Regions from separate parts of the Paenibacillus sp. FSL H3-0321 genome, predicted to be linked through region 2. Evidence: riboswitches for the same ligand, from Rfam matches in the RefSeq annotation. Region 2 holds a riboswitch; each other region holds the start of a gene.
What was found. Region 2 has a riboswitch for thiamine pyrophosphate ahead of MHI45_RS33480 (ABC transporter ATP-binding protein). Riboswitches for the same ligand answer to the same signal wherever they lie in the genome.
Positions count from the first base shown of each region.

Region 1: it holds a riboswitch for thiamine pyrophosphate, as region 2 does, so the genes downstream of both, MHI45_RS20745 (ABC transporter substrate-binding protein) here and MHI45_RS33480 (ABC transporter ATP-binding protein) in region 2, are expected to answer to the same signal.
Region 3: it holds a riboswitch for thiamine pyrophosphate, as region 2 does, so the genes downstream of both, thiC (phosphomethylpyrimidine synthase ThiC) here and MHI45_RS33480 (ABC transporter ATP-binding protein) in region 2, are expected to answer to the same signal.

Region 1 is NZ_JBBODH010000001.1:4,651,049-4,661,428, reverse strand. Features, by position in the region: gene MHI45_RS20770 (EAL domain-containing protein) at 1-67, opposite strand, end outside; gene MHI45_RS20765 (pyridoxamine 5'-phosphate oxidase family protein) at 200-640, opposite strand; gene MHI45_RS20760 (hypothetical protein) at 887-2,350, shown strand; gene MHI45_RS20755 (sigma-70 family RNA polymerase sigma factor) at 2,430-3,035, shown strand; gene MHI45_RS20750 (hypothetical protein) at 3,013-4,410, shown strand; TPP riboswitch at 4,484-4,594, shown strand; gene MHI45_RS20745 (ABC transporter substrate-binding protein) at 4,719-5,789, shown strand; gene MHI45_RS20740 (thiamine-binding protein) at 5,866-6,159, shown strand; gene MHI45_RS20735 (ABC transporter permease) at 6,156-6,917, shown strand; gene MHI45_RS20730 (ABC transporter ATP-binding protein) at 6,937-7,779, shown strand; gene MHI45_RS20725 (response regulator transcription factor) at 8,272-8,874, opposite strand; gene MHI45_RS20720 (sensor histidine kinase) at 8,871-9,998, opposite strand; gene MHI45_RS20715 (ABC transporter permease) at 10,026-10,380, opposite strand, start outside.
Region 2 is NZ_JBBODH010000001.1:7,569,345-7,579,724, forward strand. Features, by position in the region: gene thiM (hydroxyethylthiazole kinase) at 1-476, opposite strand, end outside; gene MHI45_RS33470 (ABC transporter substrate-binding protein) at 1,010-2,068, opposite strand; gene MHI45_RS33475 (ABC transporter permease) at 2,065-2,841, opposite strand; gene MHI45_RS33480 (ABC transporter ATP-binding protein) at 2,822-3,586, opposite strand; TPP riboswitch at 3,738-3,841, opposite strand; gene MHI45_RS33485 (amino acid ABC transporter substrate-binding protein) at 4,116-4,949, shown strand; gene MHI45_RS33490 (amino acid ABC transporter permease) at 5,004-5,672, shown strand; gene MHI45_RS33495 (amino acid ABC transporter ATP-binding protein) at 5,685-6,437, shown strand; gene MHI45_RS33500 (S-layer homology domain-containing protein) at 6,564-7,238, opposite strand; gene MHI45_RS33505 (hypothetical protein) at 7,353-7,928, opposite strand; gene MHI45_RS33510 (AraC family transcriptional regulator) at 8,008-8,880, opposite strand; gene MHI45_RS33515 (Fur family transcriptional regulator) at 9,093-9,563, shown strand; gene MHI45_RS33520 (hypothetical protein) at 9,662-10,207, opposite strand; gene MHI45_RS33525 (TetR/AcrR family transcriptional regulator) at 10,306-10,380, shown strand, end outside.
Region 3 is NZ_JBBODH010000001.1:3,298,805-3,309,184, forward strand. Features, by position in the region: gene MHI45_RS14450 (ABC transporter substrate-binding protein) at 1-276, opposite strand, end outside; gene MHI45_RS14455 (sensor histidine kinase) at 563-2,329, opposite strand; gene MHI45_RS14460 (response regulator transcription factor) at 2,351-3,892, opposite strand; gene thiC (phosphomethylpyrimidine synthase ThiC) at 4,093-5,871, opposite strand; TPP riboswitch at 5,976-6,082, opposite strand; gene MHI45_RS14470 (SDR family oxidoreductase) at 6,167-6,985, opposite strand; gene MHI45_RS14475 (PadR family transcriptional regulator) at 7,016-7,558, opposite strand; gene MHI45_RS14480 (hypothetical protein) at 7,710-8,564, opposite strand; gene MHI45_RS14485 (cellulase family glycosylhydrolase) at 8,890-10,335, opposite strand.

The DNA of each region.
Region 1 (10,380 bases), 2.9 Mb from region 2:
CCACAGGAATACGCCGGGTATGCCCTTTTATACATAGGGACAGCGGCGTAGCCCACTCATTCTGCAATCCATCCAGATATGTCTGATTTCAGTCCAGTAATTATAACATGATTTACCATAAGCCAGCTATCTTCCGGACGGCAAAAAGCCATCTATAAACCGTAGGGTTTAAGATGGCCAGCTGCTTCAAATCTTAGATTTATTTGCCGTTAACTGCGGCTGTAGGCTGCCAAACGCCATGCTCTTCGTTTTTGCCAACATACTCTATCCGTGCCGGTGCAAGCTCCAGAATGACATAGTCAGGATCATCCGGTCCCTTGAACCATTGCTCCAGTGATTTGTTCCATACTTTGGCCCGCAAGCCTTCATCCTTGGTGACCGCGACTGTTGCTTCGATCTCCAGCACATCCTTGCCGCCGCCCTTTTCATATCCAAGCAGCAGAAAAGCATGCGGATTATCCTTCAGCTCTTCTACCTTATGCGTCTTCCGATTGGTAGCGAGGTAAATATTTAATCCGTCATGAAATACCGCCATATAACGCACCTTAGGTTTGTTGCCGGCTTCTATCGTGCCGAAGGAACCGAACTTATTGTCATCCAGCGCTTTGATGATATTTTGCTCCAGCTCATTGTTATCCATTGACGAAACAGCTCCTTCCAATATGTGTGCTTATTATAGTGTACCCGTCCGGTTCAGAATGAATCCGGGACAAAATCATGAACTCGCTTATGCTTTTCTCCCGCCCTGGGGCTGGATGTATGTCATCGCCGTGGCTGCAGGCACTGGCCATTTTTGCAGGAATCCTATTTGTGCTCAGCTTGGCAGCCTAGAAATTAGGGTAATATAGAACATGTCAATATCCTGTGCATAAGGGTGGAACCATTAATGACTGAGCATTTCTCCGAACACACCGAACCTACACTACATACCGCTCTGCTGCAGTTTATTTTCCCCTTCTCCATCAAGGACGGTGAGGACAAGAGCCTGGCCCGGCAGCTTGGGCTTGACGGCTTCACTTGTTTTTTTCTTGACAACAAAGAGCTGGAGGATGCTTATTACGGCGAAGGCTACTGCGTATCCCATGAGAAAATGGAGCGCAGCTATCTGCCGTTCGCAGCCCATGTCCTATTCCCGCGGGACAAGGATAAAGAAGATTCCTTCCGCCGGTTTTCCCGGGTAAACGATCTGGCCTGCAGGCTGGAAATGACACAGCAATCCGTAAACTTCCGGGTACTCTCGACGGATGTATTCATTTGTCCGTTTCAGCTTGGATTTCTGACCGTAAGAGTCCGCATCGAGGAAGAGAACCTGCCCTTCAGCACCGCGCTGGAATTCGCCGACCGTTTCCGCACACTCGAGGATGTCTCCTACCAGGACAAACATACATATATCCATTGCCAGGACAAAACCTTCGATCAGGTGGAGGATTTTGTGTTCAGGAATCTGGCCGATGGCCTGCAGCCGTTTATGGACCAATCAGAAATTGACGGGGCCTACTTCGAGACGCTTCCCTTCTTCGTTGATGAACGAATGCTGGTCCAAGCCTTTTATGGCTTCAACCGGCAGTTGGACGCAGACGAAATCAGTGTGGAGCTGCGTTACCGCGCCTCCCAGCTGGATGGGCTGAATCTGGACGGAAAACCCTATATCAGCGCCAGCGATCCCGAGTACATCGAAGAGTACTGCCAGGCACATTCGTACAACCGCTGGGGGCCGGATACCTACTATATGACCAACGAGCAAACCTTCTGCTGCCTGAGCCGGGCCGAACCGGAGGTAGCCACTCCACTGGTCAATCAGATGTACGGGCAGTATTACTACGGGCTGCTCCTTAGTATTTTCCACAAAATCGTCCTGTTGAAGCTTTCCAATCTCCACTCCCGGCTGCGTATCAACCACGATTATGATGAAATTGAGAATCTGATCTTCCTGATTAACAAGTTTTCGGCCAAGTTTTATTTTCTGGAGCTGATTTCACAGTCGCAGGGCCGGGAGATCTTCATCCAGCTGCGCAAAGTATACGGCAATGACGCCCTCTTTGATGAAGTCAAAATGACCCTAAACGACCTGTTCCAGTACCAGGAGAAATTCCAGGCTAAACGCCGCGATACGCTGCTGATGATTCTGACCGTCTTCACAGTGGTAAGCGGCATCTACGGGATGAACCAGGTTATTGAAGATTTGAAGGGACGCATTGAATGGAGCAAAATGCTGGAATACTCTCCTTTTGAATATTTGGCACTGCTGCTCACCTTCACCGGGATCCTCGTCAGCATCCTCCTGACGCTGAAAGAGCTGTGGAACGGAATCCGCAGCCGCCGCAGAAAAAGATTTTATTCCAAGGATTAACAGGCTGCCGGAAACCCGCATGAGTGATTTGCCCTCCGGGCGACGTAGTAATGAATAGTATATACGCCGGAGGTTGCCTATGACGTTCAATCCTAATGACAGCCTGGCATGGGCCGGGCGGTTCAAAAACAGAGATAAAAAAGCACTCGCAGAAGCGATTGATTTCTTTGGCCCCGATGTGCAAAGACTGGTCCGGCGTATTCTGTCCGGTACCGGAAGCGCGGAGGATGTTGAGGAATGTGTGAGCGATGTGTTTATGGCGGCATGGAGCGGAATCAGCCGTTATGAGCCCGAGCGCGCCTCCTTCCGCACCTGGCTGTTCCTGCTGGCCAAATACAAAGCGCTGGACCTTAGACGCAAGCTGCTGCGCCGGGGCGGAACCGGAGAAGCAGCTGCCTCCAGAGCTACATCGAATGAGATTTCCGCCGAACAGGAAGTTCTTTCCCGCGAGACGGCCAGTGAATTGATCGGCTGCGTGCAGCAGATGGGCGAACCGGACCGCAGCCTGTTTCTGCGCAGATATTTCCTTTATGAGAGCCTTGATCAGCTAGCGCAAACCTTCAGTCTCAGTAAAAGGGCAGTCGAAAGCCGCTTATACCGTTGCCGGACGCTGATCAAGCAGGCGCTAGGCCTGTCTGAGAGTCAGGGAAAGGAGACGCAACATGGCCAAAGACATGAAAATTGAGGAACAGCGCCTGTTCGGGATGATTGATTCTATGAGCTTCAGCGATGCAGAGCTTGCCTTAGGTGTTCTGCCGGAGGTTGACCAAGGTCCGCGCCCCGCAGACGAAGAGGAAGCCGCTTCGCTCGCCCGCGTCAAAGCACGTACACTTGCCCGTCTGGAGCCCGAAGCCGCTGTCCACGCCTTCCGTTCCTTCGCCCGGAGATCCCGGAGGCGGAATATCTTCGCGGCCGCAGCGGCAGTAATACTCATCGCTGCCGGTATGCTCGCTTTCTCTCCTGAGGTACAGGCCGGGTTAAGAAAGGCGCTGAGTTTCCTTCCTGGCTTCGGCACCGTTGTGGAGAACAGCCCCGGTGACCGGATCTATGTACTGGGCAAACCCTATGACATTGCTGTGGGGGACGGAAGTCTGACCGTGGATGCCGTTCTCCTGCAAGAGCTTGGCGTGAGCATTACGCTTCGCGGCCGGAAAGTCCCTGAAGTCAGCGAATTTGAGGCAGATATCGGCGGCAACCGCTATACTTTCACCTCTTACATGCGTTCGTCCTCGGAGAGTGAGTGGTACGGCAGCTACAGTTCAACTCAAGCGGTGCAACTGAAGCAGGATAATCTTCTAACCCTGCATCTGGGCGGCACAACCGTTGGTCCGTTACAGCTCACCGCTCCGAAGACAGCTGAGGAGCTCGGGGAACTCGGCGCAAGCGATATACAGCAGGATGTGCGGATTACTGCTTTTCCGGTGGACCTTGGCGGCAGGCTTGTCCGTGTCCAGTTATTGCCCACACTGACGGGGGAATCCGGGCTGACTGTCCATTCTTACGGACTGGAGCCGCTGGTGCCTGGATCAGGTCTCTATATAGAGAACGCGGCAGGAGAAAAGGCTGCACTGGAGCAGCCTGAATCCATGTCCTATCCTTCCGACTTCCGGTTTCATGAGACTGCCGGGGCGGGCGCTTGGCCTTATACGGTCTTCATTCCTTATATTGAAGTTTCAGATCGTGACGCCGTATCTGCAGAAGTAGAGATTCCGCTGCCTGATATCGGCCAGGAGAAAATGCTCCACACGCGCGCGGAAATCGCGGGCTTTCCGGTAGAGTTCACCCGCATTGAACGTACCGGCGAGACGGCTGCCAGCGTCGATGTGAATGTGAATTTCAATGCCGCAAAGCTGCGGACGCTGAAGTATTTCCTTATTCGCTATCCGGGGCAGGCGGACAACAGCTCGTTCTCTTGGGTGAATACGGACCAGACCTACGGCGTGATGAAAACCCTCCATTTAGAAGCAAAACCCGGGGAGGATAAGCTGCGTTTTAAGCTTTCTGAGCCGCATTTTCTGCTCAAAGGGCCGTGGCGCCTGCCGCTGAAGCTTGATAGCTAAGCAGAGTTGCTACTGGACAACTATGGAGCGGGCGTCTATAATACACCGTAAGAACACAGCAATACCTATAACTTCATAGTACCAGGGGTGCTGGAATTGGCCGGCTGAGATTGTGTCCCACAAGATACTGACCCTTATACCTGATCTGGATAATGCCAGCGTAGGAATCGTCAATCGCTTACGGCCGTTTATGGCCCAAGCACAACCTTGCGCAAGTAACTGGTGTCCCGATTCTCGGGGCGCCTTTTTTGTATGGGACTATTCAGAATTTGGAAGACTAGGGTTGCTGGAAGGAGAGAAGAAGAGAAATGGGAGTCACAAAAGTATTAAAGCTCAGCCTCACCTGCATGCTGGTCTTTGCCATTGCCGGATGCGGCAATAGCAACGGGAACTCCGGCGGGAATGCGGCAGAGACTGCCGGGAACAGCACCACTGCTCCTGAAACCACTGCCGGGGCAGCAACGGACGCTCCGAAGGAGCTGACCAAGGTAAAGATCGCGCTGGACTGGACGCCGAATACAAATCATACCGGGCTTTATGCGGCAAAAGAGCTGGGCTATTACGAAGAGGAAGGGCTGGATGTTGAAATCGTGCAGCCGGGCGCTGCCGGGTCCGACACGATGGTTACCTCGGGCGAAGCCGCTTTTGGCATCAGTGCCCAAGAGGCGCTGACGCTGGCCCGCCTGCAGAAGGTGCCGCTCGTGTCCATCGCCGCTATCATTCAGCATAATACCTCCGGGTTCGCTGCACCGAAAGACCGCAATATTAAGACACCGAAGGATTTCGAAGGCAAAACCTACGGCGGCTGGGGTTCCCCTGCCGAAGAAGCGGCCATGAAAGCCATTATGGACCCCGTAGGCGGAGATGTGAAAAAGGTGAAGCTGGTGAACATCGGTGAAGCGGACTTCTTCACCGCCGTGAAACGCGACATTGATTTTGCCTGGATCTTCTATGCCTGGACCGGGATTGAAGCGGAGCTGCGCGGAGAACCGCTCGACATGCTCTACCTCAAGGATTATGCACCCCAGCTTGATTACTACACACCGGTACTGACTACGAGCGAGAAGGAAATTGCCGAACATCCGGAGCTGGTGAAGGCTTTCCTTAAGGCTACCTCGAAAGGTTATCAATACGCCATTGATCAGCCGGAGGAAGCCGCAGCCATTCTAACCAAAGCTGTTCCCGAGCTGGATCCCAAGCTGGTCCTGGCCAGCCAGAAATGGCTCAGCCCGAAATACAAGGATGATGCCGTCCGCTGGGGCGAGCAGAAGAGCGAGGTCTGGCAGGATTACGCCGACTGGATGTATGGCCTGAAGCTGCTCGATCAGCCGCTGGATGTTCCAAGCACATTTACGAATGAGTTTTTGCCAGCTAACTGATTAAGGATGAAGTGATTGAATGTTCGTTTCGCGCTGTACGCAGATTACCCATTTAAACTGAGAGGATTGATATATTGTGGCCAATACATTGCTAAGCATTCAGGTAATTCCCAAAACTCCGAACAACGAGGATTCGATTCCTTACGTGGACAAAGCCATCGAAGTGATTCAGAAATCAGGTGTAAAACATCAGGTGAACCCGCTGGAGACCACGATGGAGGGCGACATCACCGAGCTGCTTGAGGTTGTGCGCCAGATGCATGAAGCCCTGATTGCAGCAGGCAGTCCGAGCATCATCTCCCAGATCAAAATCGCCCATAACCCGAATGGAATCAGCATGGACAAGCTGACGGAGAAATACCGGCCGTGAGATCGTATTGGAAACAGATTTGGCCGCCCCTTGTGGCGGTCGTCTTTTTTCTGGGGTTATGGCAAGTTTCGGTATCCCTGTTCCATATCGAGTCATGGATCCTTCCCAGTCCAAGCGATATCGCCCGGGAAACCTCGGGCAATGCTTCCGGCATTTGGGCACATACAGCGGCTACGCTGCGCCTTACCCTGATCGGCTTCCCCATCGGCACAGGCGTGGGTCTTATTGTCGCCCTGCTGCTGCATCTGCTGCCTTGGCTCAAGAGAGCGCTCTACCCGCTGCTCATTCTCAGTCAAAATGTGCCCTCCATTGCGCTCGCGCCGCTGCTGATTATCTGGTTCGGCTTCGGGCTGCTGCCGAAGATTGTGCTGATTACACTTGTCTGCTTCTTCCCGGTTTCAGTCGCCGCCATGGGCGGCCTGATGCAAAGCGACCGGACCATGCTGAACTATATGAAGATGGCCGGCGCGAACAAATGGCAGATCTTCACCAAGCTGGAGCTTCCGGGCTCCCTGCCCGCCCTGTTCTCGGGGCTTAAAATTTCGGCCACCTATGCCGTAATGGGCGCTGTTGTTGCGGAATGGATCGGCGCTGACAAGGGCATCGGCTACTACATGCTGCTGCAAAAATCCGCTTACCGCACAGACCGCGTATTCGTCGCCATTGCCATCATCGTGCTGCTCAGTCTTGTGCTGTTCGCACTTATCGCGCTGCTGGAGAAATGGCTGGTGCGCTGGAAACCGCGCAAAAGTTCCTAGAAAAGGAGGATGGCCGACAATGCCGCATATTACAGACAACCCGCCATCCGGCACTGAAGCAGCCGGTATTCCTGAATCCAGGACCTTACCACCTGCACTTGAGGTAAAAGGAATCTCCAAAACCTTCACCCACCGCCGCCGCGAAACCCGCGTGCTGGACAACGTATCCTTAACAGTGCAGCCGCAGGAATTCGTCTCAATTGTCGGACCCTCAGGCTGCGGAAAAAGCACTTTATTCCATATTATCGGGGGCCTGGAGCTACCGGATGCCGGAACGGTAAGCATGAACGGCAACCTTGTTACAGGGCAGCGCGGAGAGATCAGCTATATGCCGCAGCAGCCCGCGCTGTTCCCTTGGCGGAGCATCGAGGACAACGTCCTGCTCGCCGGTGAGCTTAAGGGCGCGCCGCAGACTGCGGCGCGGGAAACCGCCCGCCACTGGCTGGCCAAGGTCGGCCTTGGCGGCTTCGAGCGGGCCTACCCGCATATGCTGTCGGGCGGCATGCAGCAGCGGGCTGCCTTCCTACGGGCGCTGCTCGCGCCGCAGGAGCTGATGCTGCTGGACGAGCCGTTCAGCGCGCTGGATGCGCTGACGCGCAGCGAAATGCAGCGCTGGCTGCTGGAGCTGTGGGAGGAGAACCGCCGCTCCGTGCTGTTCATCACCCACAATATCGAAGAAGCGCTGCTGCTCTCCAGCCGCATCTATGTGTTCTCCGGACGTCCCGGCTCCGTCCTGCATACGGTTGATGTCCCGTTTCCCCGGCCGCGCCGCGAGGAAATCGCCGATTCGCCGGAATTCCTCCAGCTCAAGCGCCAGCTGTCACAGTGGATGCGGGAAGAGCAGGCGAAGAGCGCCAAGTAATCTTAAGCGATATCCGCTTAACAGCCTGTACATTAAGACCAGCCGCCCGATGAACCGGACGGCTGGTCTTAATAATATGTAGTTATTTCAAGATAACCGCACCCGAATGCGACACTGATTCAGGCAGCACAGGGCTCCGCAACACAAACAAAAGGAAACACGCCCGCTATTTTCATATAAAACCTATATTTATTGATTTAGAGGGAATTACTCCCTATATTATTCAATTACTAAGCCCTTTTTCCATTTTCAAAGGAATTACCGGTAGTAAATCCCTCTGCTTGCCGCACCATTCTGTCGGTGGCATAATTAGCGGGACCATTCCCCTTTAAGCTATAGGCATACATCAGCTCCATAAAGAGACTACTGGCCCCCTTCCCGCCGCTCCATTAAGCATTCAACCTTAATAGAATTTATCCGGACGTAACCAGTAACAATCCACCTGTAGCACGCCCACCGCAGCATTCAGAAATATCAAGAGATAATAAACGCCTAGATCCAGCCCTTCTCCTCAGCCAGCCGTACGGCTTCGATCCTTCTTTTCACTTCCAGCTTGCCCAGAATTTCCGAGATGTAATTGCGGACTGTCCCATAGGATAGGTGCAGACTCCCGGCAATTTCACCAGCCGTCTGCCCTGCTCCGGCCAGCCGCAGAATCTCCCGTTCACGGGAGGACAGCGGATTCTCTTCCCGCAGGCTGCCGAAGACCAGTTCCGGCGAGACCTCACGGTGTCCTTCCATGACGCGCCGGATCGCATCCGCCAGCTTGTCGACCGGCTCGTCCTTCAGCAGATAGCCCTGAATCCCAGCCTTCACGCCCCGTTCGAAATAGCCCGGCCGGGCAAAGGTCGTCAGGATAATGATCTTCGTCCGGCAGCCTTTGGCTTTCAGCAGCTCCGCCACCTCCAGCCCGCTCTTCAGCGGCATTTCAATGTCCATAAGACATACGTCCGGTTCCAGCCGCTCGATCAGCGCAAGCGCCTCCGCCCCGTCGCCGGCCTCTCCGAGAACCTCAATGTCCTCCTCCAGGTCAAGCAGCGAGGCCATCGCCCCGCGCAGCAAACGCTGATCCTCGGCGATTACAATGCCTATCATGCCAATTCCCCCTCCTTATGTTCCTTGATAATCCTTGGAATCACTACAGATAATGCTGTCCCCCCGCCCGGATTGGAGCTTAATGTCATTGAGCCGTCAACGAGCGACAACCGCTCGGCCATCCCTTTCATTCCGTTGCCGTCGCGGCGTTCCCGTCCTGCTTCATCAGGAGTGAGTCCAATTCCGTTATCCTCAACGGTGATCCGCACTGCCCCCTCCGTCAGCGCAATTCCGATTCGGCAACGGGTGGCTTGGCTATGCTTCACTATATTCGTCACCGCCTCCTTGATGCAGAGGCTGAGGATATTCTGTGTCAGGTCAGGCACGTCCTCCAGCGACACCTCCCCCTGCACTTCAAGGACGATCTCCGCAGCCCGCAGCATTTTCCCGGCCTCTGCCAGTTCCTCGGCTACGGTAACTGCCCGCATCTCCGAGACCAGCTCGCGAACCTGGCGCAGTGCCGCACGCGAGGTGCGCTGAATCTCCCTGGCTTCGGCCTGCGCGCGCTCCGGGTCCTTGGCGACAAGCCTCTCGACAAGCTGGCTTTTCAGTGTAATCAGCGACAGGGTATGGCCCATCGTATCATGCAGGTCCCGGGCGATCCGCATCCGCTCTTCGCGTTTGACCAGCTCCTCGATGACTTCATTCGCCTGATCCAGCTGTTTCTCCAGTATTTTTCTACGGCCTAGAGATTTTATCCCGAACGGAGAGACCAGCATGATAATTAAAAAAGGAAAAAAGAACAGCAGGTCATACAGATTCATCCCCCATGCCGCTATAACCAGCGGTACCAGAATCACACCGCAAAAGACAGCATAAGCTATCTTGAACTCTCTCTTGCCGGCATACCAGCCGACAAAGTTGGAAGAGAAGAAGCCCATGAAAAAATTAAGCGGGTTGTAGCATAGGCTCAGCACCACAATCAGCAGCATTTGCAGCCCCAGCCAGTAGTTAAAGGCTTTGTCACCGGCCCAGTATAACTGGCGGTATGTCACGGCGAAGAGCAGCAGCAGAGCTGCTCCAATGATCAGCTTCAGGCCCCGCTCCTCCTGTAGATTAAAAGCCGGAAGCAACAAATAGAATATCCATACAAAAGGGAAAAAACCGTATTTTTGCGGGAACAACCGAAACTTCCTGCCTGACAACATGCATTACACCGCTTCCTGTTTTTTTCGAATATACAGCGATAGTAACATAAATATTGCCAGATAGCCGAGCAAAATCAGCACACCGCTCCACTGTGGATGGCCGCCCCGCACAATCTCCCAAGCCCCGTTTCCATAATTATAAGAAGGCAGCCAGCGGCCGATCCGCTGCATCAGCTCCGGAAGAATATCCAGCGGCATCCACATGCCGCCAGCCAGCGCCAGCCCCATATAGAGCACATTGCTGACACCGCTTGCCGTATCTACCCGTTTCATAAAGCCGACAAGTGTGCCAAGCGCCAGAAAAGGCAGGGAGGCGACAACAATCCATAATCCGCTGAAGAGCCACTGCCCTGCAGTC
Region 2 (10,380 bases):
ATGACCACACATTCCAGCTTTCGTGCCGCTTTATTCGCCAAAGCGATGACATCGCCATCGCCCGCACCGGCGTCAACGCCCTTGATGGCCCAGCTTTCCCCGGCAACATGGGCCACCTCAGCAACATTACCGCGCAGGGCGGTAATGCGCAGCTCCTGGACCAGCTTATGCGTGACCTCAGTGCGGTAGGCGGTAGCACCGGCTCCAACCGGGTCCAGTACCAGCGGTACCTTATGGCGCCCAGCCGCTTGTCCGGCCAACACCATCGAGGTGATGGCATGCTCGTTCAGCGTGCCGATGTTAAGCACGACAGCTCCCGACATCGCGGCGATGTCCGCGACCTCCTCATGGGCATCGGCCATGAAGGGCGAAGCGCCCAGGGCCAACAGCCCGTTGGCGGTAAAGTTGGCCACCACAATGTTGGTGATGTTGTGCACGAGCGGATTGGCTTCACGTACTTTAGCTAAATAACTCATTATTAGTCCTCCTCAAAGTTTTGTTACAGCGCATGTCTGTTCTCATACATCTCATCCCTCTATGTGTTAGAGAGGTACATTCTATTGCACTTTCTACAGCAGTCGGCCCCTAAATCAGCCGCAAAACAGCTTCTATTGCACTCTATACAGCAGAATCTAGCAGAAAAGGGGCTTTTGCTCGGAAATGCAGAAATCTACTGCATGAAATACAGCAGAATGCGGATCACCGCAGAGAAATGAGCAATCTGCTGCACAAAATACACTCATCCAAAAAATGCACTTTAGAAATTAACCTAACACTGCTGATTCTAGATTCAGCCTACATACATCTAATAGAACAGCATTCACAGTTTCCAGATAACGCTGTTGCGTAAGCTTTTGAGTGAAAATAATGCACAAAAATAATGGTCCCGCTAACACTGGATTAGTCCCATAAAGAATGGTCCACGATATAAGTCCCATACGTAAGTCCCCATACGTAAGTCCAGTCTACATACATGAAACTCTAAACTTCGGCCCTTTGAACTTAGCTCCTACAGATTAACAAAAGCTTCCTTACTGTCCGTTTCTCCGCTCAACAGTCCGTTCTCGGATAGCCACGTATGCACGTTCTCCCAGGATTTCTCCTCCTGCTGTCCAAAAGGCAGTTTTCCTGCAACCATCAGCGGCAGAAGGATTTCCAGACTTTTTGTCTCGATTGCTTGGTCGAGCGGGGCGGTAGCATCTTCGTGTGCAAACAATATTTCAAGTGCCTGCTGAGGCTGCTCCTGTACGAATTGCTGTCCTTTGCGTGCCGCATTCATGAACTTCCGGTAGTCATCCTCCGAATCCAACAAGCCCTGTTCACTGGCAACAAGTACAAGCTCATAATAGTCCGGCACTCCGTAGTCCGTCGGATCGAATGAAGTGACGGGGTGGCCTTCTTTTTCCAATATCAATGCCTCATGATTTATAAATCCGCCGATAATGCCGTCTGCGCGTCCGGTAGAAAGGGCAGGAATAAGATCGAATCCAACATCAATCAGGTTCAGTGAAGCCGGATCGCCTCCGTCGTATTTGACCATTGTCCGGAGCATCGCTTCATACAGGGGAATGGAGGAGTATCCGGCATTTTTGCCTGTGAGTTTTTTCGGGCCGGTTATCGCGCTCTCTGCGGGGACCAGAAGATGATTGAGCGGATGCCTTACGAGCGCTGCGACAGATTTTACAGGTATTCCTTCACTGCGCGCCATTAGTACCTGTGGTTGGTAGCTGAGAGCCAGATCAGCTTTGCCTGCGGCTACAAGCTTCAAAGCATCATTGCTGTCCGCCGGCATTTGAATGTCCACCTCCAGCCCTTCTTCGGCAAAATAGCCATTCTGCTGAGCGGCATACAGGAAGGAATGAACTGCGTTCGGATACCAGTCGAGCATTATAGTCAGCTTGTGCGGATTGCCGCTGGAATTCTCTGAAGAAGCGGCGGAGGTATCCGGGTCTTTTGCGCTGGCGCAGCCGCTTAAGAGGGTAAGCAGGCATAACAACAATAAGTATGGAATAAGGCGGTGTGTTTTCTTATGTGTGGAATGATTGCGATACAGCTCAGGATGGGTCATCGGTAAAATCCTCTTTTCTGCAAAATGAGTTTTTCGAGCACAGCGATACTGAGAAACAAGGCTACACCCAAAACGGACAGCAGCAATACGGCGGCGAACATTTCTGCACTTTGCAGATTGCCGGCCATCCGGCGGCTGAAATAACCAAGCCCCCGGCTGCCGCCCAGCCATTCCCCGATCGTCGCTCCGATCACACAGTAGACGATGGACAGCTTAAGTCCGGAGAAAAAGGAGGGCAGTGCCAGCGGAATCTGCGTCTTACGCAATATCTGCCAACGGTTTGCCCCAAGCGTCAGGAGCAGGTCTCTGTACAGGCTGCCGCTTTGCCGCAGGCCGTCATAGACGGCTACCACAACCGGGAAAAAGGCAGTCAGAAAGACGACAGCAACCTTGCCCCACAGGGTATAGCCGAACCACATAATAAAAATAGGTGAGAGCGCGATCAGCGGAATGGTCTGGCTGATAATCAGCATGGGATAAAGTGCTTTGGCGAGCGGAGCGAACATATGCATGCCGGTACCCAGCAGTGTTCCGCAAACAACCGAGAGGGCAAACCCGATCAGTGACTCCTGCAACGTGGCGGGCAAATGCTCTCCGAACAGCAGTCCCCGCTTTTCAATCAGCGCTGTCCAAATTGCACTTGGCGCCGGGAGAATAAATGAAGGGATCATGTTCAGCTGTGCTGTGAGCTCCCATGCCGCAATAAGCAGCACCACAAGCAGTAGAAAGGGGCCATAAGTCCGCAGCTGTTTCTTATACCATAGAGCTCTCATGCAATCTACTCTCCAAATCCTCCCGCAGGGCAACAAACTGCGGTTCATAATTCATTTTGTAATGTCTGGGTCTCGGCAAAGTGACGATTAGCTCCTGCAGCCCGCCGTCAGAGCCGCCGGTCATCAAATAAATCCGGTCGCTGAGCAGCAGCGCTTCTTCAAGATCATGAGTGATGAACAGAACGGACTTATCCAGCCCGCCCCACAGCTCCAGCAGCCAGCGGTGCATCTCCCGTTTGGTGATCGCGTCCAGCGCTCCAAACGGCTCGTCAAGCAGCAGCAGTTCGTTGCCTGCAGCTAGTGTGCGCAGCAGAGCGACCCGCTGGCGCATCCCGCCGGACAGCTCCTGCGGATAAGCATTTTCCTTGCCGGAAAGGCCAAAGCCGTCCAGCATTCCGCGGATCCGGGCGAGTACCTCGTGCCGGCTAGAGTCCTGCTTAAGCTCCCATGGAAGCAGGCAATTGTCCAGCACGGTCCTCCAAGGCAGCAGCAGGTCCTGCTGCGGCATATAAGCGATCTGTCCAAGCCGCGAGCGTGTCGAAGGAGAGGAGCGTCCATGTACGGTTATTTCACCGCCGGACGGCTCTAGCAGGCCGGCAATGATTTTGAACAGTGTGCTTTTCCCGCAGCCGCTGGCTCCAACAACGGAAATGAATTCGCCTTGGCGGACGGTCATTGAAAGACCGGAGAATACCGGATTCCTAGTCGCTGCAAACGAATAAGCCAGGTTGGTTATAGTGAGCATATTGGGATGTGGAAACCTCCTGGGGGCGTAGTTTGTTTAACGTTACTTGCCTGATCGGCGGCAACAGCAAACACAAGAAAGACCCATTCATTTCCGGAGGAAATAAATGGGTCTGAACGTCACAGTCAGTTAGCTTAATGCGGCTCCGCTGAACAATTCTGCTCCACTTCCCTCCGCTGGTATGATCCAGATCAGGTTCCAAGGGTCCGGAGCTTAAAGCTCCGTCTCAGTCGGCCGACTCCCCTAGTGAAAAAACAGGTCAATATTGAATTTGCAATTGCTAATTAATATACCATATCCCGGCAGTTTGTAAAGAGAAGCAGTCGCTTACATTGCTGCAGTCCGGTTGTGAACAGTATGAGCATACCGGCGGGAATCGCCTCTTTGCCGGAGCTGTACCGTTTCGGCTGGCATAAGTAGAGGTCTGACTAAAGATGCAAAAAACTTGATGAAGCAGCGGTGCTTTTGGGCAAGATAAGCAAGTGTCCATGCAGTGAAAAATAGAGGGATTTTGAAAGGGGTTCATGTGATGAAGAAGCTTAGTCTGACTATCCTGCTGCTGCTAACTCTGCTGCCGGCAGGGGCATGCGGCAATAATAACAATACAGCGCCTGCGGCTACTGCTGCGCCCACAGAAAAAGCGGCGGCTCCGGCCGGGCAGAACTCACTGGAAGCTGTTAAAGCAAGTGGCAAGCTGCGTATTGGTACGGAGGGGACATATGCTCCGTTTACTTTTCATGATGCAGAGGGCAAGCTTACCGGTTTTGATGTGGAGATTGCGAAGGAGATTACGAAACGGCTGGGGGTGGAACCCGAATTTATAGAAACCCAATGGGATGGCCTGTTTGCCGGCATGGATGCCAAACGTTTTGATACGATATTCAACGAGGTTTCGATCACGGATGAACGCAAGGTGAAATATGATTTCTCTGAGCCGTATATCGTCTCCAAGGGCGCGCTGATCGTGCGCGAGGATAACCAGAATATTACAGCCTTCGCGGATCTTAAAGGTAAGAAGGCAGGTCAATCGCTGACCAGCAACCTGTCCGATATCGCCCGGGAGAACGGTGCAGAGATCGTCGCTGTGGATGGCTTCAACCAGGCCATAGACCTGCTGACCTCGGGCCGGATTGATGCGACCGTAAATGACGGCTTGTCCTATCTCGACTTAAAGAAGCAAAAACCAGATGCAAAGATCAAACAGGTGGATGAAACGGCCGAGGGATCGAAAAGTGCGGCAGTTTTCCTCAAAGGAAACGAAGAGCTGGTTAATGCCGTCAGCGATGCACTGGCTGAAATGAAGAGCGATGGAACCTATCTGAAAATATCGGAGAAATACTTTGGGGCGGATGTGTCCAAATAATAAATGGAGCTGGCGCGAAGATGCAGCCGAGTGTCCAAAAAGGATGTCTGAACGATGGATGACCGGAAAATTGGGATTTTCATGGATTCACTGCTGCCCCTGTTTAAAGCGGGGGTGGCTTATACCCTTCCGCTGGCGCTTGTTTCCTTTGCGCTTGGATTGCTGCTGGCTGTTCTTACCGCGCTGTTCCGTCTCTCCTCATGGAGAATCCCGAAGCTGATCGCCCGGTTCTACGTCTGGGTAATCCGCGGGACACCGCTGCTGGTGCAGCTCTTTATTATCTTTTATGGACTTCCGGCGGCAGGGATTGTGCTGGATCCTTTTATTGCCGCTGTAATCGGTTTTACACTCAGTGTTGGAGCCTATTCTTCGGAAATTGTCCGGGCAGCCATCCTGTCCATACATAAAGGCCAATGGGAAGCTGCCTTTTCCGTCGGAATGAGCCGGGGGCAGGCACTGCGGCGGATTATTCTGCCTCAGGCGGCGCGTGTATCGGTTCCGCCCTTGTCGAACTCTTTTATCAGTCTCGTAAAGGACACCTCCCTGGCGGCAAGCATTACGTACGTTGAGATGTTCAAAACAGCGCAGCAGATCACGGCGACCACCTACGAACCGCTGCTGCTCTATAGTGAGGCTGCATTATTCTACCTGCTGTTCTGCTCCGTACTGTCCGCGCTGCAAAATGTCCTGGAACAGCGGTTTGACCGTTATTCGGCGAGATAAGGAGGAAAGCACTTGATTGAAATTCGCGGCCTGCATAAATCCTTCGGTTCGCTACAGGTGTTAAAAGGTATCGACCTCAGCATGGAGCATGGCAAGGTTCTGGTGATTATCGGGCCCTCCGGCTCCGGCAAAACAACGCTGCTTCGCTGCTTTAATCTGCTGGAAATACCAGATCAGGGCAGCCTGTCGCTGGGGGAATTAAACCTTGAATTTACGCAAAACAGGAAAATTCCGCATAAGACACTGATGGCCCTGCGCCAAAAAACAGGGATGGTCTTTCAGTCCTACAACCTGTTTCCGCATATGACTGCGCTTGGCAATGTAATGGAGGGGCAGGTTACTGTACAGAAACGCAGCAAGGAGGAAGCTAAGCAGCGGGGGTTAGAGCTGCTGGCCAAGGTAGGCCTCAGTGATAAAGCGGAGGCTTACCCTCATCAGCTGTCCGGCGGCCAGCAGCAGCGTGTGGCTATTGCCCGGGCGATGGCGGTCGATCCCGAAGTGCTGCTGTTCGATGAGCCCACTTCAGCGCTCGATCCTGAACTGGTGGGCGAGGTGCTGAAGGTCATCAAGCAGCTTGCGGCTGAAGGCATGACAATGGTGATCGTCACCCATGAGATGAGGTTTGCTGCCGATGTGGCCGACCGGATCATCCTGATGGACAACGGTGTGATCCTGGAACAGGGAACTCCGCAGCAGGTACTGGAGCAGACGGAGAATCCGCGGGCCCTGCAGTTTCTGAACCGGCTGAGCGGCGATGATTTGTGAGTCGCAGTGTATCCAAGCTGCGTGGAACAAGTAAAGGCAGTCCAGGGGGAGACCCGGACTGCCTTTACTTGTATTTAGTTCATCTCATGATGCGCGGGGAAGCGCCTGAAATGCGGTCAATAGTATTTAGTTCTGTGTGGATGCATCATTGACTGAATTCAGATACTCCAGTGCATTGTACAGCATAACAGCCGCTTCGGCGCGGGTGAGCTCGCTTTTCGGATTAAACTTGCCATTTGCATCAAGCGTGTTGATCTTGTATTTCAGCGAACGCTGTATACTGCCTTGGTAGGAAGGCTCCAGTGCAGCTTCGTCAGCGATATCTACAGGAACAATATTGATCAGTGGCAGATTGCCAACCTTCTCCACGCCCTGAACGAGCAGGTTGGTAAACATCTCCTTAGTAATTAGCTTGGAAGGATCGATATCTGCAGGAATATCAACGTCGTTGTAATGGGCGTTGACGAATGCTTCCGCATACCAGGTTTTATCTTTTACCTTGGAGAATATAGCGCTGGCCAGAGGTGCCTTGTTGAAATCAATGGCAGCCAGACTGAGTTGAAGTCCACCAGTGATAAACTGCACGCCTTGTGCTGTGGTCACTTTGGCGCCGGGCAGAAACTGGGTATCGGAGATGCCTTTTATGAGACCTTGTTCCTTCAGGGAGTTGATCTTGGACTTTCCGGATACGTTGTCAATATCTTTAAAGCTGCTGCCAGCAGCAAACATCTGTCCTCCCAGCGAGAAGGAGAGAAGTGATACGGTTGTTATCATTGCAAAAGCACTTTTTTTCAGTTTCATGGAGATTCCACCTCTATAGTAGGGTAGGCCGCTTGGCCATTATCAACTCCTTTGACGTTATTGTTGGGGAGAAGGTTGCAGACAATTTAATTTTAAATGGCTGTGTCTGCGTTTTCACATCACTTCCTGAAACATCAGGTTGCGGTAAGGATACTTGCTGAGGCTGCTCTTGAACAATAGAGCGGCACCATACTCCTCTATCGTGACGGATTTCAGTGAACTTGCTTTAACGAATCTGCGAACCAGCTTGTTAACGGCGGTCCTGTCGTTGCGCCGGATTGCGGCGGCAAAGCTTTCGGCATAACTGCGGCTTCTGGCCAGCTTCCGGTAAAACGGGAGTACAGCTGCGGCAATCCTGCGGTGCATCCTTGCATTAAAAGTAAATTGTACGGTACCCGGCGGGATCGTCGTCCCATTTGTATAGAAGGATACCGGCAGCGGAAAGGGGAAGGAAATAAAGTAGCCGATGCCGTTTGTGCCGTAATTCTCCACAGAAGCCAGAGTAGGAATCTTTGCGAGCAGTTTGCCCATAAGACTAAGGTCTGCGTTAACGATGGCGCTTGACCATTGCGCGGCAAAGCTGCCGCTTCCGGCTATCTTCCGGTAGAACGGCAGCATGGCCGCAGCAACTTTGCGCAGAATGGAGCCAGTCACAAGGGGTCTTGCTGTAGGTGCGATTGCATTTGCCATCCGGACCCTCCTCATATCAATAAAATAATCCCTCAATATAAGGTATGGAAGCCGGGCCTATTTCGGATTGGGCAGACGTTTAATCTACAGGAATATAAATAGTTATTCGCATATTATCGGGATACGATGACTTCAACACATCCGTAATTTCAAAGTCCGGCCCCTCCCGCCGTTCATAATTGGTGTTCGGCAGCCAGGTTCCGTAGATATAGTCTCGGGTTGACTGGGTCAACCCGGCTGGGCCATGGGCCTTGAACATGGCATAGTTTCCTGCCGGGATATCGAATTGGACATAAGCTTCCGCTGGAACTTCCGCTGTATCCGCTACCGCTTCACCGATGATAAATGAGAAGTCTCCGTTCTCCTGATAGTGGCAGGCGATGCCGTAGGACATCCCCGGTGACTGTTTTTCCGGAATAGCCATGAACCGCCCGTTTCTTCCAAAGTCATCATAGAATCCGGGAATATCCTTGTAATGCGCGTCTTCATTTAGATTCGTTTTGTACTCTACGCCGATAATCTTTGTTCTTTCCCAGTGGATCAGAGTTGGTTTGTCCATTTCGTGTACATCTCCTTTGGTTTTTTTTTGGAGTTCCAGAAAATTGATGACAGGCTGTCCTTGGATAACGTCTGCAGTTTTGCGGTATTTACCGGGCGTCAGGCCGGTAAAGCTTTGAAAAGCCCGGGTGAACGCTTCCTGGGACTGGTACTGAAGACACAGGGCGATTTGCAGTATGCTTTCGTTGCTTCCACGCAGGCGGTTAGCCGCCTCGGACAATCTTCGTTTGCGAATGTACTCGTTGACAGTGAAGCCGGAAATCGCCAGGAACATCCTCTGGAAATGAAATGCCGAGAAATAAGCCCGGGCGGCAATCTCCGCAATCCGCAGTTCCTCCTGCAGATGTTCTTCAATGTAGTCGAGCGACTGCTGGATTCTGAAGTAATAGTCCATCGGCGTCATTCCTTTGCGCGTTAATTACAGCTTTAATTATGCGGGATATGTTGAAATGTTTTTTGATTCATTGTGCGGAAATTCGGCGGGTGATGTTATAATCATGTCATAGACTTTTCATTTATGGTCAATTTTGTTATGCTTATATCGTAACGATTACTAATTATAAGTACAAGATATAAGGAAATTCTTGCGGAAAGGCGGGAGAAGCCATGAACCCAATTGCGAATATCAGCCAACAGTTTGCTGCGCAAAACTATAAATTGACGCCCCAGCGTGAGGCTATCGTGAAGGTGCTGCTTGATAATGAGGAAGAGCATTTAAGTGTGGAAGAGGTATACATGCGTGTGAAAACCAGTTATCCTCATTTGGGGCTGGCAACGGTATACCGGACTTTGGAGCTGCTATGTGAGCTGCATATTGTAGAAAAAATGAATTTCGGCGATGGCGTGGCCCGTTATGATCTGCGGGATGATCATGCCCACATGCATCATCATCTGATCTGCAATGTGTGCGGAAGGCTGGAAGAAATCAAGGAAGACTGGCTGCTGGAGCTGGAAAGACGGCTGGAAGTGGAGTACGGATTTAAAGTCACCGATCACAGGCTCGACTTCAAAGGCACTTACAAGACATGCAAGCAGAACGGCTGCAAGGCGGACAAGCAAAAACAGGCGGTATCCTAAGGCTCCTGTAGATTAATATTGGGCTTAAAAAAGACACAGAGCTCTGGCAGCCTGCGTCTTTAGGTGTATCATACTTTGGAAATATATACTTATAATGGTTATTTCTCTACAGTGCCTTTAGCCTGCTTGGGCCAGAAAGTGTAGCTAAAACTTATAAGGGCATCAATCCCTACAATAATTGCCCAGACTTTTAACGTTTCGAACAGATTCTCTGTTCGAGAAGAATCACCAGTCACAACAATCATACCGTACATCACAAGTGCGCCAATGGCAAAAGCGAGCAGATGAAGCAGCCAGCCGATTCTTTCATTGCGTGCATGTGCTGTGCCGTGTTTTGGCTTGGGAGCAGGTTTTGGACCTCCGGCAAAACGGTAAGCAAACCGTTCATCCGCCCATTTGATCATCCGGTGGCCCCATGCGATGGATACACCGATATAAATGGCGGAAAGACTATGCATGAATGTGGCTTCCGCGCCATTTCTCAGGTCAATTACCGCAACGGCGATGAGCACCAGATCAATCAGCGGAGTGCAGAACAGCAATATGGCTCCTATCTGCTTCTTGCGGAGGATATAACGGAAGGTCAGCCCCGCCAGGACAAACACCCAAAAGGCGATCTCACAGCCAATAATAAATAACGCCATTTTCGTATTTTCCTCCTAAATAGTACAAGTGTATTAAATCAATTGCTGTAAGTTTAGCATGGATGACCTTATAAATTCAACTATGATATAATTGCCTTATGCCAAAAATAGTGAATCATGAGGAACGGCGCCAACAGTTAGCCGAGGCCGCCTGGCGAATTATCCGCCGGGAA
Region 3 (10,380 bases), 4.3 Mb from region 2:
TCCCGAGTTGAGGCCGGTGTTCAGCTTCTGAATAATATCATCCTGGGCATATTCGATAACGTTGATTTTAGCATCCGCATGGTCTTTCACATACGCATCCTTCGCCAGATTCATTGCGGCGATATTAAAGTTTTTGTCCCATGCCCAAACCGTGATCTCCTTGGAGGTGCCTGTAGCTTCCCCATTGTTGGTATTTGCCTGGTTATTGGCGTTACTGGAGCAGGCTGTCAGCAGCATAAAGCCGGCGAGCAGAAGAGCAGTAGCTTTTTTCTTCATGATGTATATCCCCCTAACGTATATTTGAAAGTGCTTTCTTTATCAAGAATATCATCCTGGTCCTTCATTTCGTTAGAAATTAATTTAGTTAAAATAGTGATAATATTGTCTTTGTATCCGCTTCCACGGAGAGTGAATTAGCATTTATTTTCTCCTTTCGCACTTTTTTTAGGTAAATCCCCGTCCAACAAACATCGCACATACAAAAAACCGGCGCCGTTTATAAGGCGCCGGTTCATGGCGTGGCTTGGATAGTATGCTGCAAAAACACCGGTTCAATCCGTAGTCAGCAGGGAATTTTGATAGAAACCTTCGTCCCCTGCCCCGGTGTGCTGGAGATGGATACGCCGTAAGGCTCACCGTACAGCAATGTCAGGCGGTCATGAACGTTGCGGATGCCGATGCCGCTGAACAGCTGCCTGCTGACGGACGAGGCGGGAATCGAATCTTTGTTGTCCAGATCCATCCCATCTCCCGTATCAACCACCTCGCAGTGCAGCGTATCCCTGTCCTTCATTATGGTGACATAGATATAGCCGGAGGTTTTGATATTGAACGCGTGAAAGAAGGCATTTTCGATAAAAGGCTGAAGAACCAGCTTGGGCACTTTAGCAGACATGCAGTCCGGTGAAACGAAGTAATCCACCTTAATGCGGTTGCCGTTGCGAACCTGATTAATATATACATAATGCTTCAGGTTAATAAGCTCCTCTTCCACTGTAATCGTCTCGTTCACATTGCTGATGGTGTTCTGGAGCAGGGAAATCAGCGCATGAATCGTCTCGGTCGCCTGTTCCTTGCTTCCTCTCTGCACCAGAATATTGACTGACGCCAGCGTGTTGTATAGAAAATGGGGATTGATCTGCTGTTGAAGTGCGGCCAATTCCGCCTTCCGCTGCTCCTTTTGGGTCTCCACAAGCTGACCCACATAATCGTTCAGCTCTTTAAGCATATAGTTGTATGCGGTGCTGAGCTGCCTTGTCTCATAAGTGCCGGTGACCGACATGTAGTTATGGAAACTTTTTTTGGTCACATTGGACATTTTTTTGACCAGGGTGCGCAGAGACTGCGTCAGCCTCTTCGTCAGAAAATAGATGACGAGTACGGCTACGGCGGCGATTGCTGCAACGATCAGAAAAATCGCCTTTTTGTCCAGCAGCGTGCCGATTGTCTGTTTCTTATCAATCAGATTCACAATATATAGATTGTACGAAGGCAAATAGTCCGCCAGCACGATGACCTCCCGCCCGCCGATGGAGAGCTCCTGACTGGACAGGCCCACCTCAGCGATCTGCTGCGCGCTTTCCAGCAGGTCGGGAGACATGCTGCCGATTTGCTCCGTCCGATTACTGGACACGATCTGGCCCGATTTATCCAGAAACATTACATCGTTTCCCTGACTCGTAAAGCTGGCGTAGTTCTTGCGGAAATCACTTTCACGGGTGAACATATACAACGTGCCGTACGGCTTGGATAGACCCGGGGCGGTCAACGCCTTGGCGGCGACCAGATAACGGCTTTGTGAATTGAACGGGCTGGCGTCCATAAAGCTGTAGAAGAGCTGCCCATTGCGTTCCTGAGCGGCCTTTGTAATGGGATTGTTCTTCAACTCTTCTGAGGAGCCCGACCAGTAGGTAACATCGCTGGTGTAGCTTCTTCCGTTCACACCCAGAATGGAGAGGCCGATATTGGTCCCTCCGATACCGGACTGAATGCGGTCCATTTGATCCCGCATACTGTAATACCGCTTGAAGTTCGCCAGTGAATTGATATCCTTCTCCGTCATGAAGCTTCTGATCACGCCGCTCTGCCCGACTTCAATAGCGCTGTTGACGGTTGCATAATGGGAGTTCTCCAGCGCACTTTTGATCTGGTCGATAATCTTGGAATTGGTGATGCTGAAGGTTTGCACGAACAGCTTTTGGGACATTTGTACGGTCACTCCGGTAATCAGGACGGTAACCAGAATGATGCTGATGACCATGACGGCGAATATTTTACTGAACAGGCTTTGATCCTTGAGCTTTGTGAGCCATTTCTCCGTTAGTCCCATTTCGGGCTCCTTCCCGCTGCATTAGCCTTTCCGGTATTGACTGGGCGAGATTCCCATCAGCTTGCGGAATACTCTGGTGAAATAGCTGTGGTCTGAGTAGCCCACAAGACTGCTGATTTCGGAAATGGATAGACCGGCATTTTCTTTCAGCAGCAGACACGCCTTTTCAATCCGCACCCGGTTTAAATATTCGTTGAAGCCCTCTTTGTTATGTAGCGCAAAATAATTAGACAGATAGGACGGGTTGAAATGAAACTGCCTTGCCACTTCGGTCAGCGTAAGCTGGCGTGAATAATGCTCGTCGATATATAGTAAAATTTTTTGAATGGCTGGTACTCCGCCGCGGTTCTTGGTTACACATTCCGTCGCAGCTTGCAAAAACTGCTCAAGCCGTATCTCCGTTTCACCGATATGCCGTGCCTCATGAATGGAGCGGAAGAACTCATATTTGCTTTCGTCCAAGGCGCGGGCCTCGTAATGGAAATGCAGCAGCATTCCGATGATCTGAAACATACTGTGGCATAAAAACGATTTGAACTCGAACATCCCTGTATCTCTCCGGCCAGACATGGACGCAACATATGCGCTCAAGCGGCCGAAAGCCAAATCGAACTCCTGCCGGTTCAGCTCTGCGCCGAAGGCATCCTGATCGAAAGCGGGACCCTGCCCCCCCTCCTCGCCGTTATCTACCAGTAAACAGTGATCCGGGAGAAAGAAGCGGCGGTCCAGCAGCTTCATCAGATCATCCGTATAGATCGTATGCAGTTCACTCAGCTCAGTGAAAGCCCGGCTGACCGCGAGATTCAGGAACATATTTGCACGAATGCCCGCGGTGAATACCTGATCTGCAAGACGGACGAGCGCCTCATACCCAGCCTCCTCCAGATTAAACAACAGGCGGACATGCCCCTCCAGCGGAGACAGCCGGCGGAAGGTTACCCTGCTGCCGCTGCTTTGCAGCAGAGAACGAATACTGTTCTCCAGCCACTCCTCTTTGCGGCTATTCGCAGCGGGTTCGTCGCCCGTATCAGCAATTAGCAGCACGAAGCCCGGAAAGGGGAACATCACCCGCAGCGCTTCCTCGTCGTACTCCACTGGAAAGCCGGAAAGCAGTTTGTCCAGAATATAGTCCGCGGATTGCCGCTTGTCGCTTCTCCAGTCCACATGCTGAAGCAGCGGAATCCGCTGCGCGGTCTTTTTCAGAACGGCAAGCAGGGAAGCGGCCTCCAGTCTGGGCTTCAGGATATAGTCGGCAACCCCGCTTTGGAAGGTCGAACGCACATATTCGAACTCACTGAAGCTGCTAAGCACGATCACCTCAATTTCCGGATACACCCCCTTGACGAGCCGGATCAGCTCTTCCCCGTCCATCACAGGCATAACGATATCGGTCAGGATGATATGCGGACGCTGTAATTCAATTAATTCAAAAGCCTCTCTTCCGTTGGAGGCCTCGCCCGCAATCTGAAACCCTTCCCCTTCCCAGTCCAGCAGATGGATTATCCCCTGCCGTACCAGCATTTCATCGTCCACCACCAATATTTTGCAGAACGTTGTGTCCATGGCTTCTCCTTTTTGGGAACAAAAATACACTAAAAAACAAAATGAAACCCGCTTGATTAAGGGGTTCCATCTCACCGAAACAAACTTATCTATCAGAAATGAAACAGCTTTCATAATCTGATTTACATTATAGGTATACGCCCGGAGACTGTCAATTGAGAGGGAGGAGGGCGATTAGGCTATAGTACCCGGCCGACAGTTTATTTATAGATCAGACCTCCGCCTTCCTTAAACTCTTCTGCTTTGTACCGCATCCCAGCGGTAATCATCTCTTGCTCCGGTTCTTCTTGTCCATCCTGCAACCTCGCCGTATCGCGGATACCATGAGAAATGCGCATACTGCAGAACTTGGGTCCACACATAGAGCAGAAATGAGCCGTTTTGGCCCCTTCCGCCGGAAGAGTCTCATCATGATATTCCAGCGCCCGTTCCGGGTCGAGCGACAAATGGAACTGGTCCCGCCAACGGAACTCGAAGCGCGCTTTGGAGAGTGCGTTATCCCGATCCTGCGCCCCCTTGTGTCCTTTGGCCAAGTCGGCTGCATGGGCGGCAATTTTATAGGTGATGACGCCTTCCCGCACATCATTTTTGTTAGGCAATCCTAAATGCTCCTTCGGGGTAACATAACACAACATCGCCGTGCCGAACCAGCCGATCATCGCCGCTCCAATAGCCGAGGTGATATGATCATAGCCGGGTGCAATATCCGTAGTCAGCGGACCCAGTGTGTAAAAAGGAGCGCCATGGCAGAGCTCAAGCTGTTTATCCATATTCTCTTTGATCAGATGCATCGGTACATGGCCCGGGCCTTCCACCATCACCTGAACATCATGCTTCCAGGCAAGCGAGGTTAATTCCCCCAACGTCTCCAGCTCGGCAAACTGGGCTTCATCATTAGCATCGGCAATGGAGCCTGGCCGCAGCCCGTCACCTAAAGAGAACGCAACATCATAAGCCTTCATGATTTCACAAATATCCTCGAAATGTGTATAGAGAAAGTTCTCCTGATGATGGGCCAGGCACCAGGCCGCCATAATCGAACCCCCTCTGGAGACGATACCCGTCATTCTTTTGGCCGTTAATGGGATGTAACGCAGCAGTACCCCGGCGTGAATGGTGAAATAATCCACTCCTTGCTCCGCCTGCTCGATCAGAGTGTCCCGGTATACCTCCCAAGTTAAATCCTCGGCCTTGCCGTTTACTTTTTCCAAAGCCTGATAGATAGGCACTGTCCCGATAGGTACCGGAGAGTTGCGGATAATCCATTCACGGGTGGTGTGAATATTTTTGCCTGTCGACAGATCCATAATATTATCCGCTCCCCAGCGGGTAGCCCATCTCATCTTCTCTACTTCTTCATCAATGGAAGAGGACACCGCCGAATTCCCGATATTGGCATTGATCTTCACCAGGAAATTCCGCCCGATAATCATCGGTTCACTCTCAGGATGGTTAATATTCGCTGGAATGATCGCACGGCCGCTGGCTACTTCCTCTCTAACAAACTCAGGGGTTACATTTTCCCGGATTGCGATAAATTCCATCTCCGACGTAATCAGGCCTCTGCGCGCATAATGCAGCTGGCTGACATTGCCGCCTTCTCTGGCTCTCAAGGGCCGACGCTGCAATCCCGGAAACACCTCTGCCGCCGACTTCTCCGTGAGATTCCCGTTATCCTCCGGCTTGACCGTTCTTCCTTCGTAAGATTCGGCATCTCCCCGCTCCGCGATCCACTGAAGCCTGTGAGGCGTTAACCCCTTGCGGATATCGCTATAGGCTTCATCATTAGTATAAGGCCCGCTTGTATCATAGACATGGACAGGAGCATTCTCCGCTTCTCCGGCCGTACCCGAGGTTCGGCTTAATGTAATCTCGCGCATTGGAACTTGAATATCAGGCCGTGAGCCCTCCACATACACCTTGTGACTTCCCGGAAAAGCACACAGATCGACCTCATGTTTCTTCTCTTGATTCGGCATCTTGTTTCCTCCTTAAGGTTTAAATAAATAAGAGTGCGCGCAAAAAAGCCGCTCCACATGGAGCGGCTCAAATATCCATATAAGGCTAACGCCAACAATGAAATAAAGGTCCGACTCCACTTTCCTACGCTGGTATGATCCAGATCAGGTTCAAGGGTCCAGGAATGCATTTTTCCCGTCTCAGCCTATTCAGGCTCCCCTAGTGGTTTCTTATTTAGTTATGTTTAAGTTACAGAGAAATCCAGCAATTGTCAACGGTGCTCTTAATAGAGCTTTGGATAAACCTGTCCTCTTTTTATGAAAAATGCTGAGCTATATTACTTAGATACTCTTCCTCAACCGTATTTTTCTTCATACTTATGAGCATTTCCGCATCTTCTCCCACTACATAACGGAATTTGCTTGTACCGTCTGTGGCCGCTTGATAAATAGTGTCAGCTACAAGTTCTGGTGCCGAGGCATAGTCTGGAGCTTTTTCCATTTCCCCTAATTTACCCAGAAAGGCAGTAGTGAATGATTTATAATCCGTTAAGCCATCATTAAAAAAGAACTCCATCGATCTTCCGCCAAAGTCCGTGCTAATGGCTCCTGGTTCAATCAACTTTACTTTGATGTTTTGGGATGCTAATTCAAAAGATACGGATTCAGAAAAACCTTCTACCGCGAATTTAGTGGAGTGATACAGAGACATCGTAGGAAAGGTCACGATCCCTCCCATTGAAGAGATGTTGATTAGCAACCCTTCCTGATTAGATCTAAAATGAGGCAGCATGGCTTTAGTCATACTAATAAGACCAAAAACATTCACTTCAAATTGTCTGCGGATCTGCTCATCCGTAGCTACTTCTATAAGCCCCATTGACCCATATCCGGCATTATTCAGGAGAACGTCAATTTTACCAAACCGCTGAATAGCTTCAGCCAATGCAGATTGAATGGTATCTGTTTTCTCAACATCTAACCGCAACACCAATACATTGTCCAATGTAATGAATTCAGTTTCTTTTTCAGGTGCACGCATCGTGGCTACTACGTTCCATCCTCTTTCAGCAAAATGTTTTACAGTAGCTCTCCCAATGCCAGATGAAGCACCCGTGATGAATATTGTTTTCATTAAAATTCCTCCTAAAAGTATCTGAATTCGCTAAATGCTGCTCTTCTCTTCCTCTAACTGCTCCATGCTTAACAATCCCCCGGCAATGGTTGCAAGTTTAGCTTTATATTCTGCTATCCCAATCTGGATGCAAATGATCTGGGCCGGGTGCATTTCATCTTTATAATGTGAATACTGCTCTAATAACTGATCTAACTTTTTTTGTGATTCCTCTTGTACTTGCTTCAACCAGAAAATCACCTTGTCATACCCCACAAATCGGCCAAAATAAAGCCTCATCATAAAATCGGATTTCTTACTACTGTCTCCCTCTAGTGGCGCTAGTAAATAGTCGTTAAAACAATCTCGCCCTTTAGCCGTTATGTTATAAACATTCTTGTTTGGCTTACCTTTCTGGGGCACAATTTCCTTGGTTATTAATTCTTCCTTCTCCATTCGGGCAAGCGTAGGATAAATCGTGCCATAACTAGAGCTATAGAAATTAGACAACACATTCTCCAATAACTGCTTTATTTCGTAGCCAGTCAACGCTTCTTTCATGAGCAAGCCTAAAATAACATCCTGACTGTTCAAGAATAGCTCCTCCTTATTTAAAAACATCTACATATTACACTTATTAATATATCAGACCAATATATATCACGTCAATATATAATACTTAAGCAAAAAAACCGAGTGAAATCAGGAGTGAATGCCTGAAATCAACTCGGCTTGTCATTTGTGCTTAATTTGCTGAACTAAAATATTCTGATAAAATCCCCACCAAAACTTGCTTATAATCATTTAAGTCATAAGAAGAGTTATTTACTTTTTTCTTGGCTATGTTTATGCCGTTAAATATTTCTTCTTCTAATTCCCTTCTTGCCTTCAGTACCTCCAAGGTTCCTTCTAACCCTGTATAACCCTGTTTTTTTCCATACCCTTGGTTAGTATAATATTCAATAAATCCCTCCGACCATTCTTTAGGTCTTTCCGTAACGGCCTTTCTGAAAGAATGATCAAGATCATTCTGCTCTACGTAAAGCAGCAATGGATTCAGCCGCTCCACAATCGCTGCCAGTTCCAGAACATAATTTATAACGTCTTCCTTCTGTGCACCATATTTAATCATCCCAATGGTTACAGGGTTTTGTATAAAACAACAATCAAAAATAAAGGTGTCTGAGCCATTTAAAACACTCGCCGCAAATCCCTTCCAACGCTCTGTTATCAGTTTCCTGTTTTGAGCTAGCGACAATTCATAAACATCACTTTTGGCAACTGTCTGCAATAATTCATCTGGAAAATCGGGCCCATATTCATTTGCGATTTTTCGATATTCCAGGAAATAATGGTTCCCTTGTTTAATCACACGATTATTCAACAAATCTCGATACTTCACATGGGTATTCAATAATTCATCGAATTCATTTTTCTCCAAATAGGCGACTCCCTCATAATCCGCTGGATGCTCCAAATCCCCTTCTAAAAACAGCTGAGGTTTAAGGTTCATTTCCGTAAGAATTTCATGAACTAATTGAGCCGTTGTTGTTTTCCCGAATCCTGGTAATCCCTCAATCAAGACTAACTTCGGTTTCATAATAAAATCCCTCCAATCATTAGTAGGAGGATATGTAGGTTAGGAGCGATAGAGATGCGGTTTCCCACAACATTAAAAGCGGATACCCTAAGGTATCCGCAGAATGGGTTTACATTACACCTTTCCCTGCATACCCTGTAAGATTAAAGAAAAGCATGCCGAATAAAATAGTGTAATCACTATTACAGGCATCCTTTCGCATTGTTAATCTTTACAGAGTAATCCACATGATCAGGTTAACGCTCCTTTGTATGCATCTCTATTAGTTAGATTAACATTGAGCAGAGATAAATTCAATCCGGGAGTCTTCTTCAAACCTCCCCTGCTAGTTTAGTTGATACAGATTCCACTTTTGCGCGTTTGTACCATTGTCATCCCAAATTTGAACGTTGGTTCCATTTTCAGTACCAGCAGCAGCAACATCCAGAGCTTTCCCACTGTTGCTGGCAATCAATTTATAAGTACTTCCAACTTTAACAATGCTCCACTTCTGATTGGAACCGCCGCCATAACTCCATAATTGCACATTCGATCCATTGGCAGTCCCCATCTCGGCTACATCCAAACCTGTATTGCTATTGACGTTAATAACCTTATACAAACCTCCGCCAACATCTGTGATTATCCACTGCTGGGCACCCGTTCCGTTATCGTCCCAGATCTGTACATTTGTGCCGTTTGCAGTGCCTGCAGCAGCTGCGTCCAATGCTTTACCGCTGCCTACGTTAACCATTTTGTAGGTTTTACCAGAAACGATACCATCACTCGGAGGTGGCGTTGCTGACTTTATCTGCTCTCTGACAAATTTACCGGATGCCGTTAACTGCGCGTCAGACCATCCTCCATAAGGGCTTGCGCCAGGCGCCAGTGCAGCGGAGGCTTCCGTTTTATCACATAACGACCAGTTGGTCCAACTCAGTTTTCTGTCTTTCATAAAATCCGTCCATACTTTAGATTCGGCAAGGAAAGGACCACCGTCTCCAGAAGCGTCACTCGTTCCCCACTCTGTGATAAATACGGCCACACCTTTGCTCCTAGCATAATCAATACGATCTCTCAGCAATGAACCGTGAGTCCCGGCATAGAAATGTGTTGTATACATAATGTTGCTTTGGGCGATAGGGTTGTTGGCGGCATCATGTACATCCTGGCTCCATGTTCCGGTTCCTACGATAATGATCCCATTCGTATCAATGGATCGGATGACCGGGATCATTTCCTCTGCATATGGCTTAATGTGGCCATTCCACGTAGCATACCCATTAGGCTCATTGGCGATTTCATAGATCACATTCGGATAATCCTTATACAAATTGGCCATTTCTGCAAAAAAACCTTTTGCCTGTTCTTTATAAATATTCGGATCCTTTTCACCCAGCACATGCCAATCAATAATCACATAGATTCCCAGATCAATCGCGGCCTGTACAGCTTCTTTCACCTTATTTTTTTGCGAAGGATCATTGACATAGCCGCCATCTTGCGTATACATAGCTGGCCGGAATATAGTTATTCCCCAATTGTCTCTCATCCATTTCAGGCTATCATAATTCACGTACTGCCCAAACCACTGCAAACCATGGGAACTCATCCCCTTTAATTGGATCGCTTCTCCCGCCTGATTCACTAATTGGTTCCCAGAAACTCGCAGTTGGCCATTTTGGGCTACGACTGAATTAGCTTCGGCATTCACCTTTTGCGGGGGGACGAAAGATACGGTCATGAAGGTGATAATTAATGCACAAAAAACCGTAAACATTTTTTTGAACATATAAAGCTACCTCCTTAAATGGTTTGCTGCATATTCCCGTGCTCT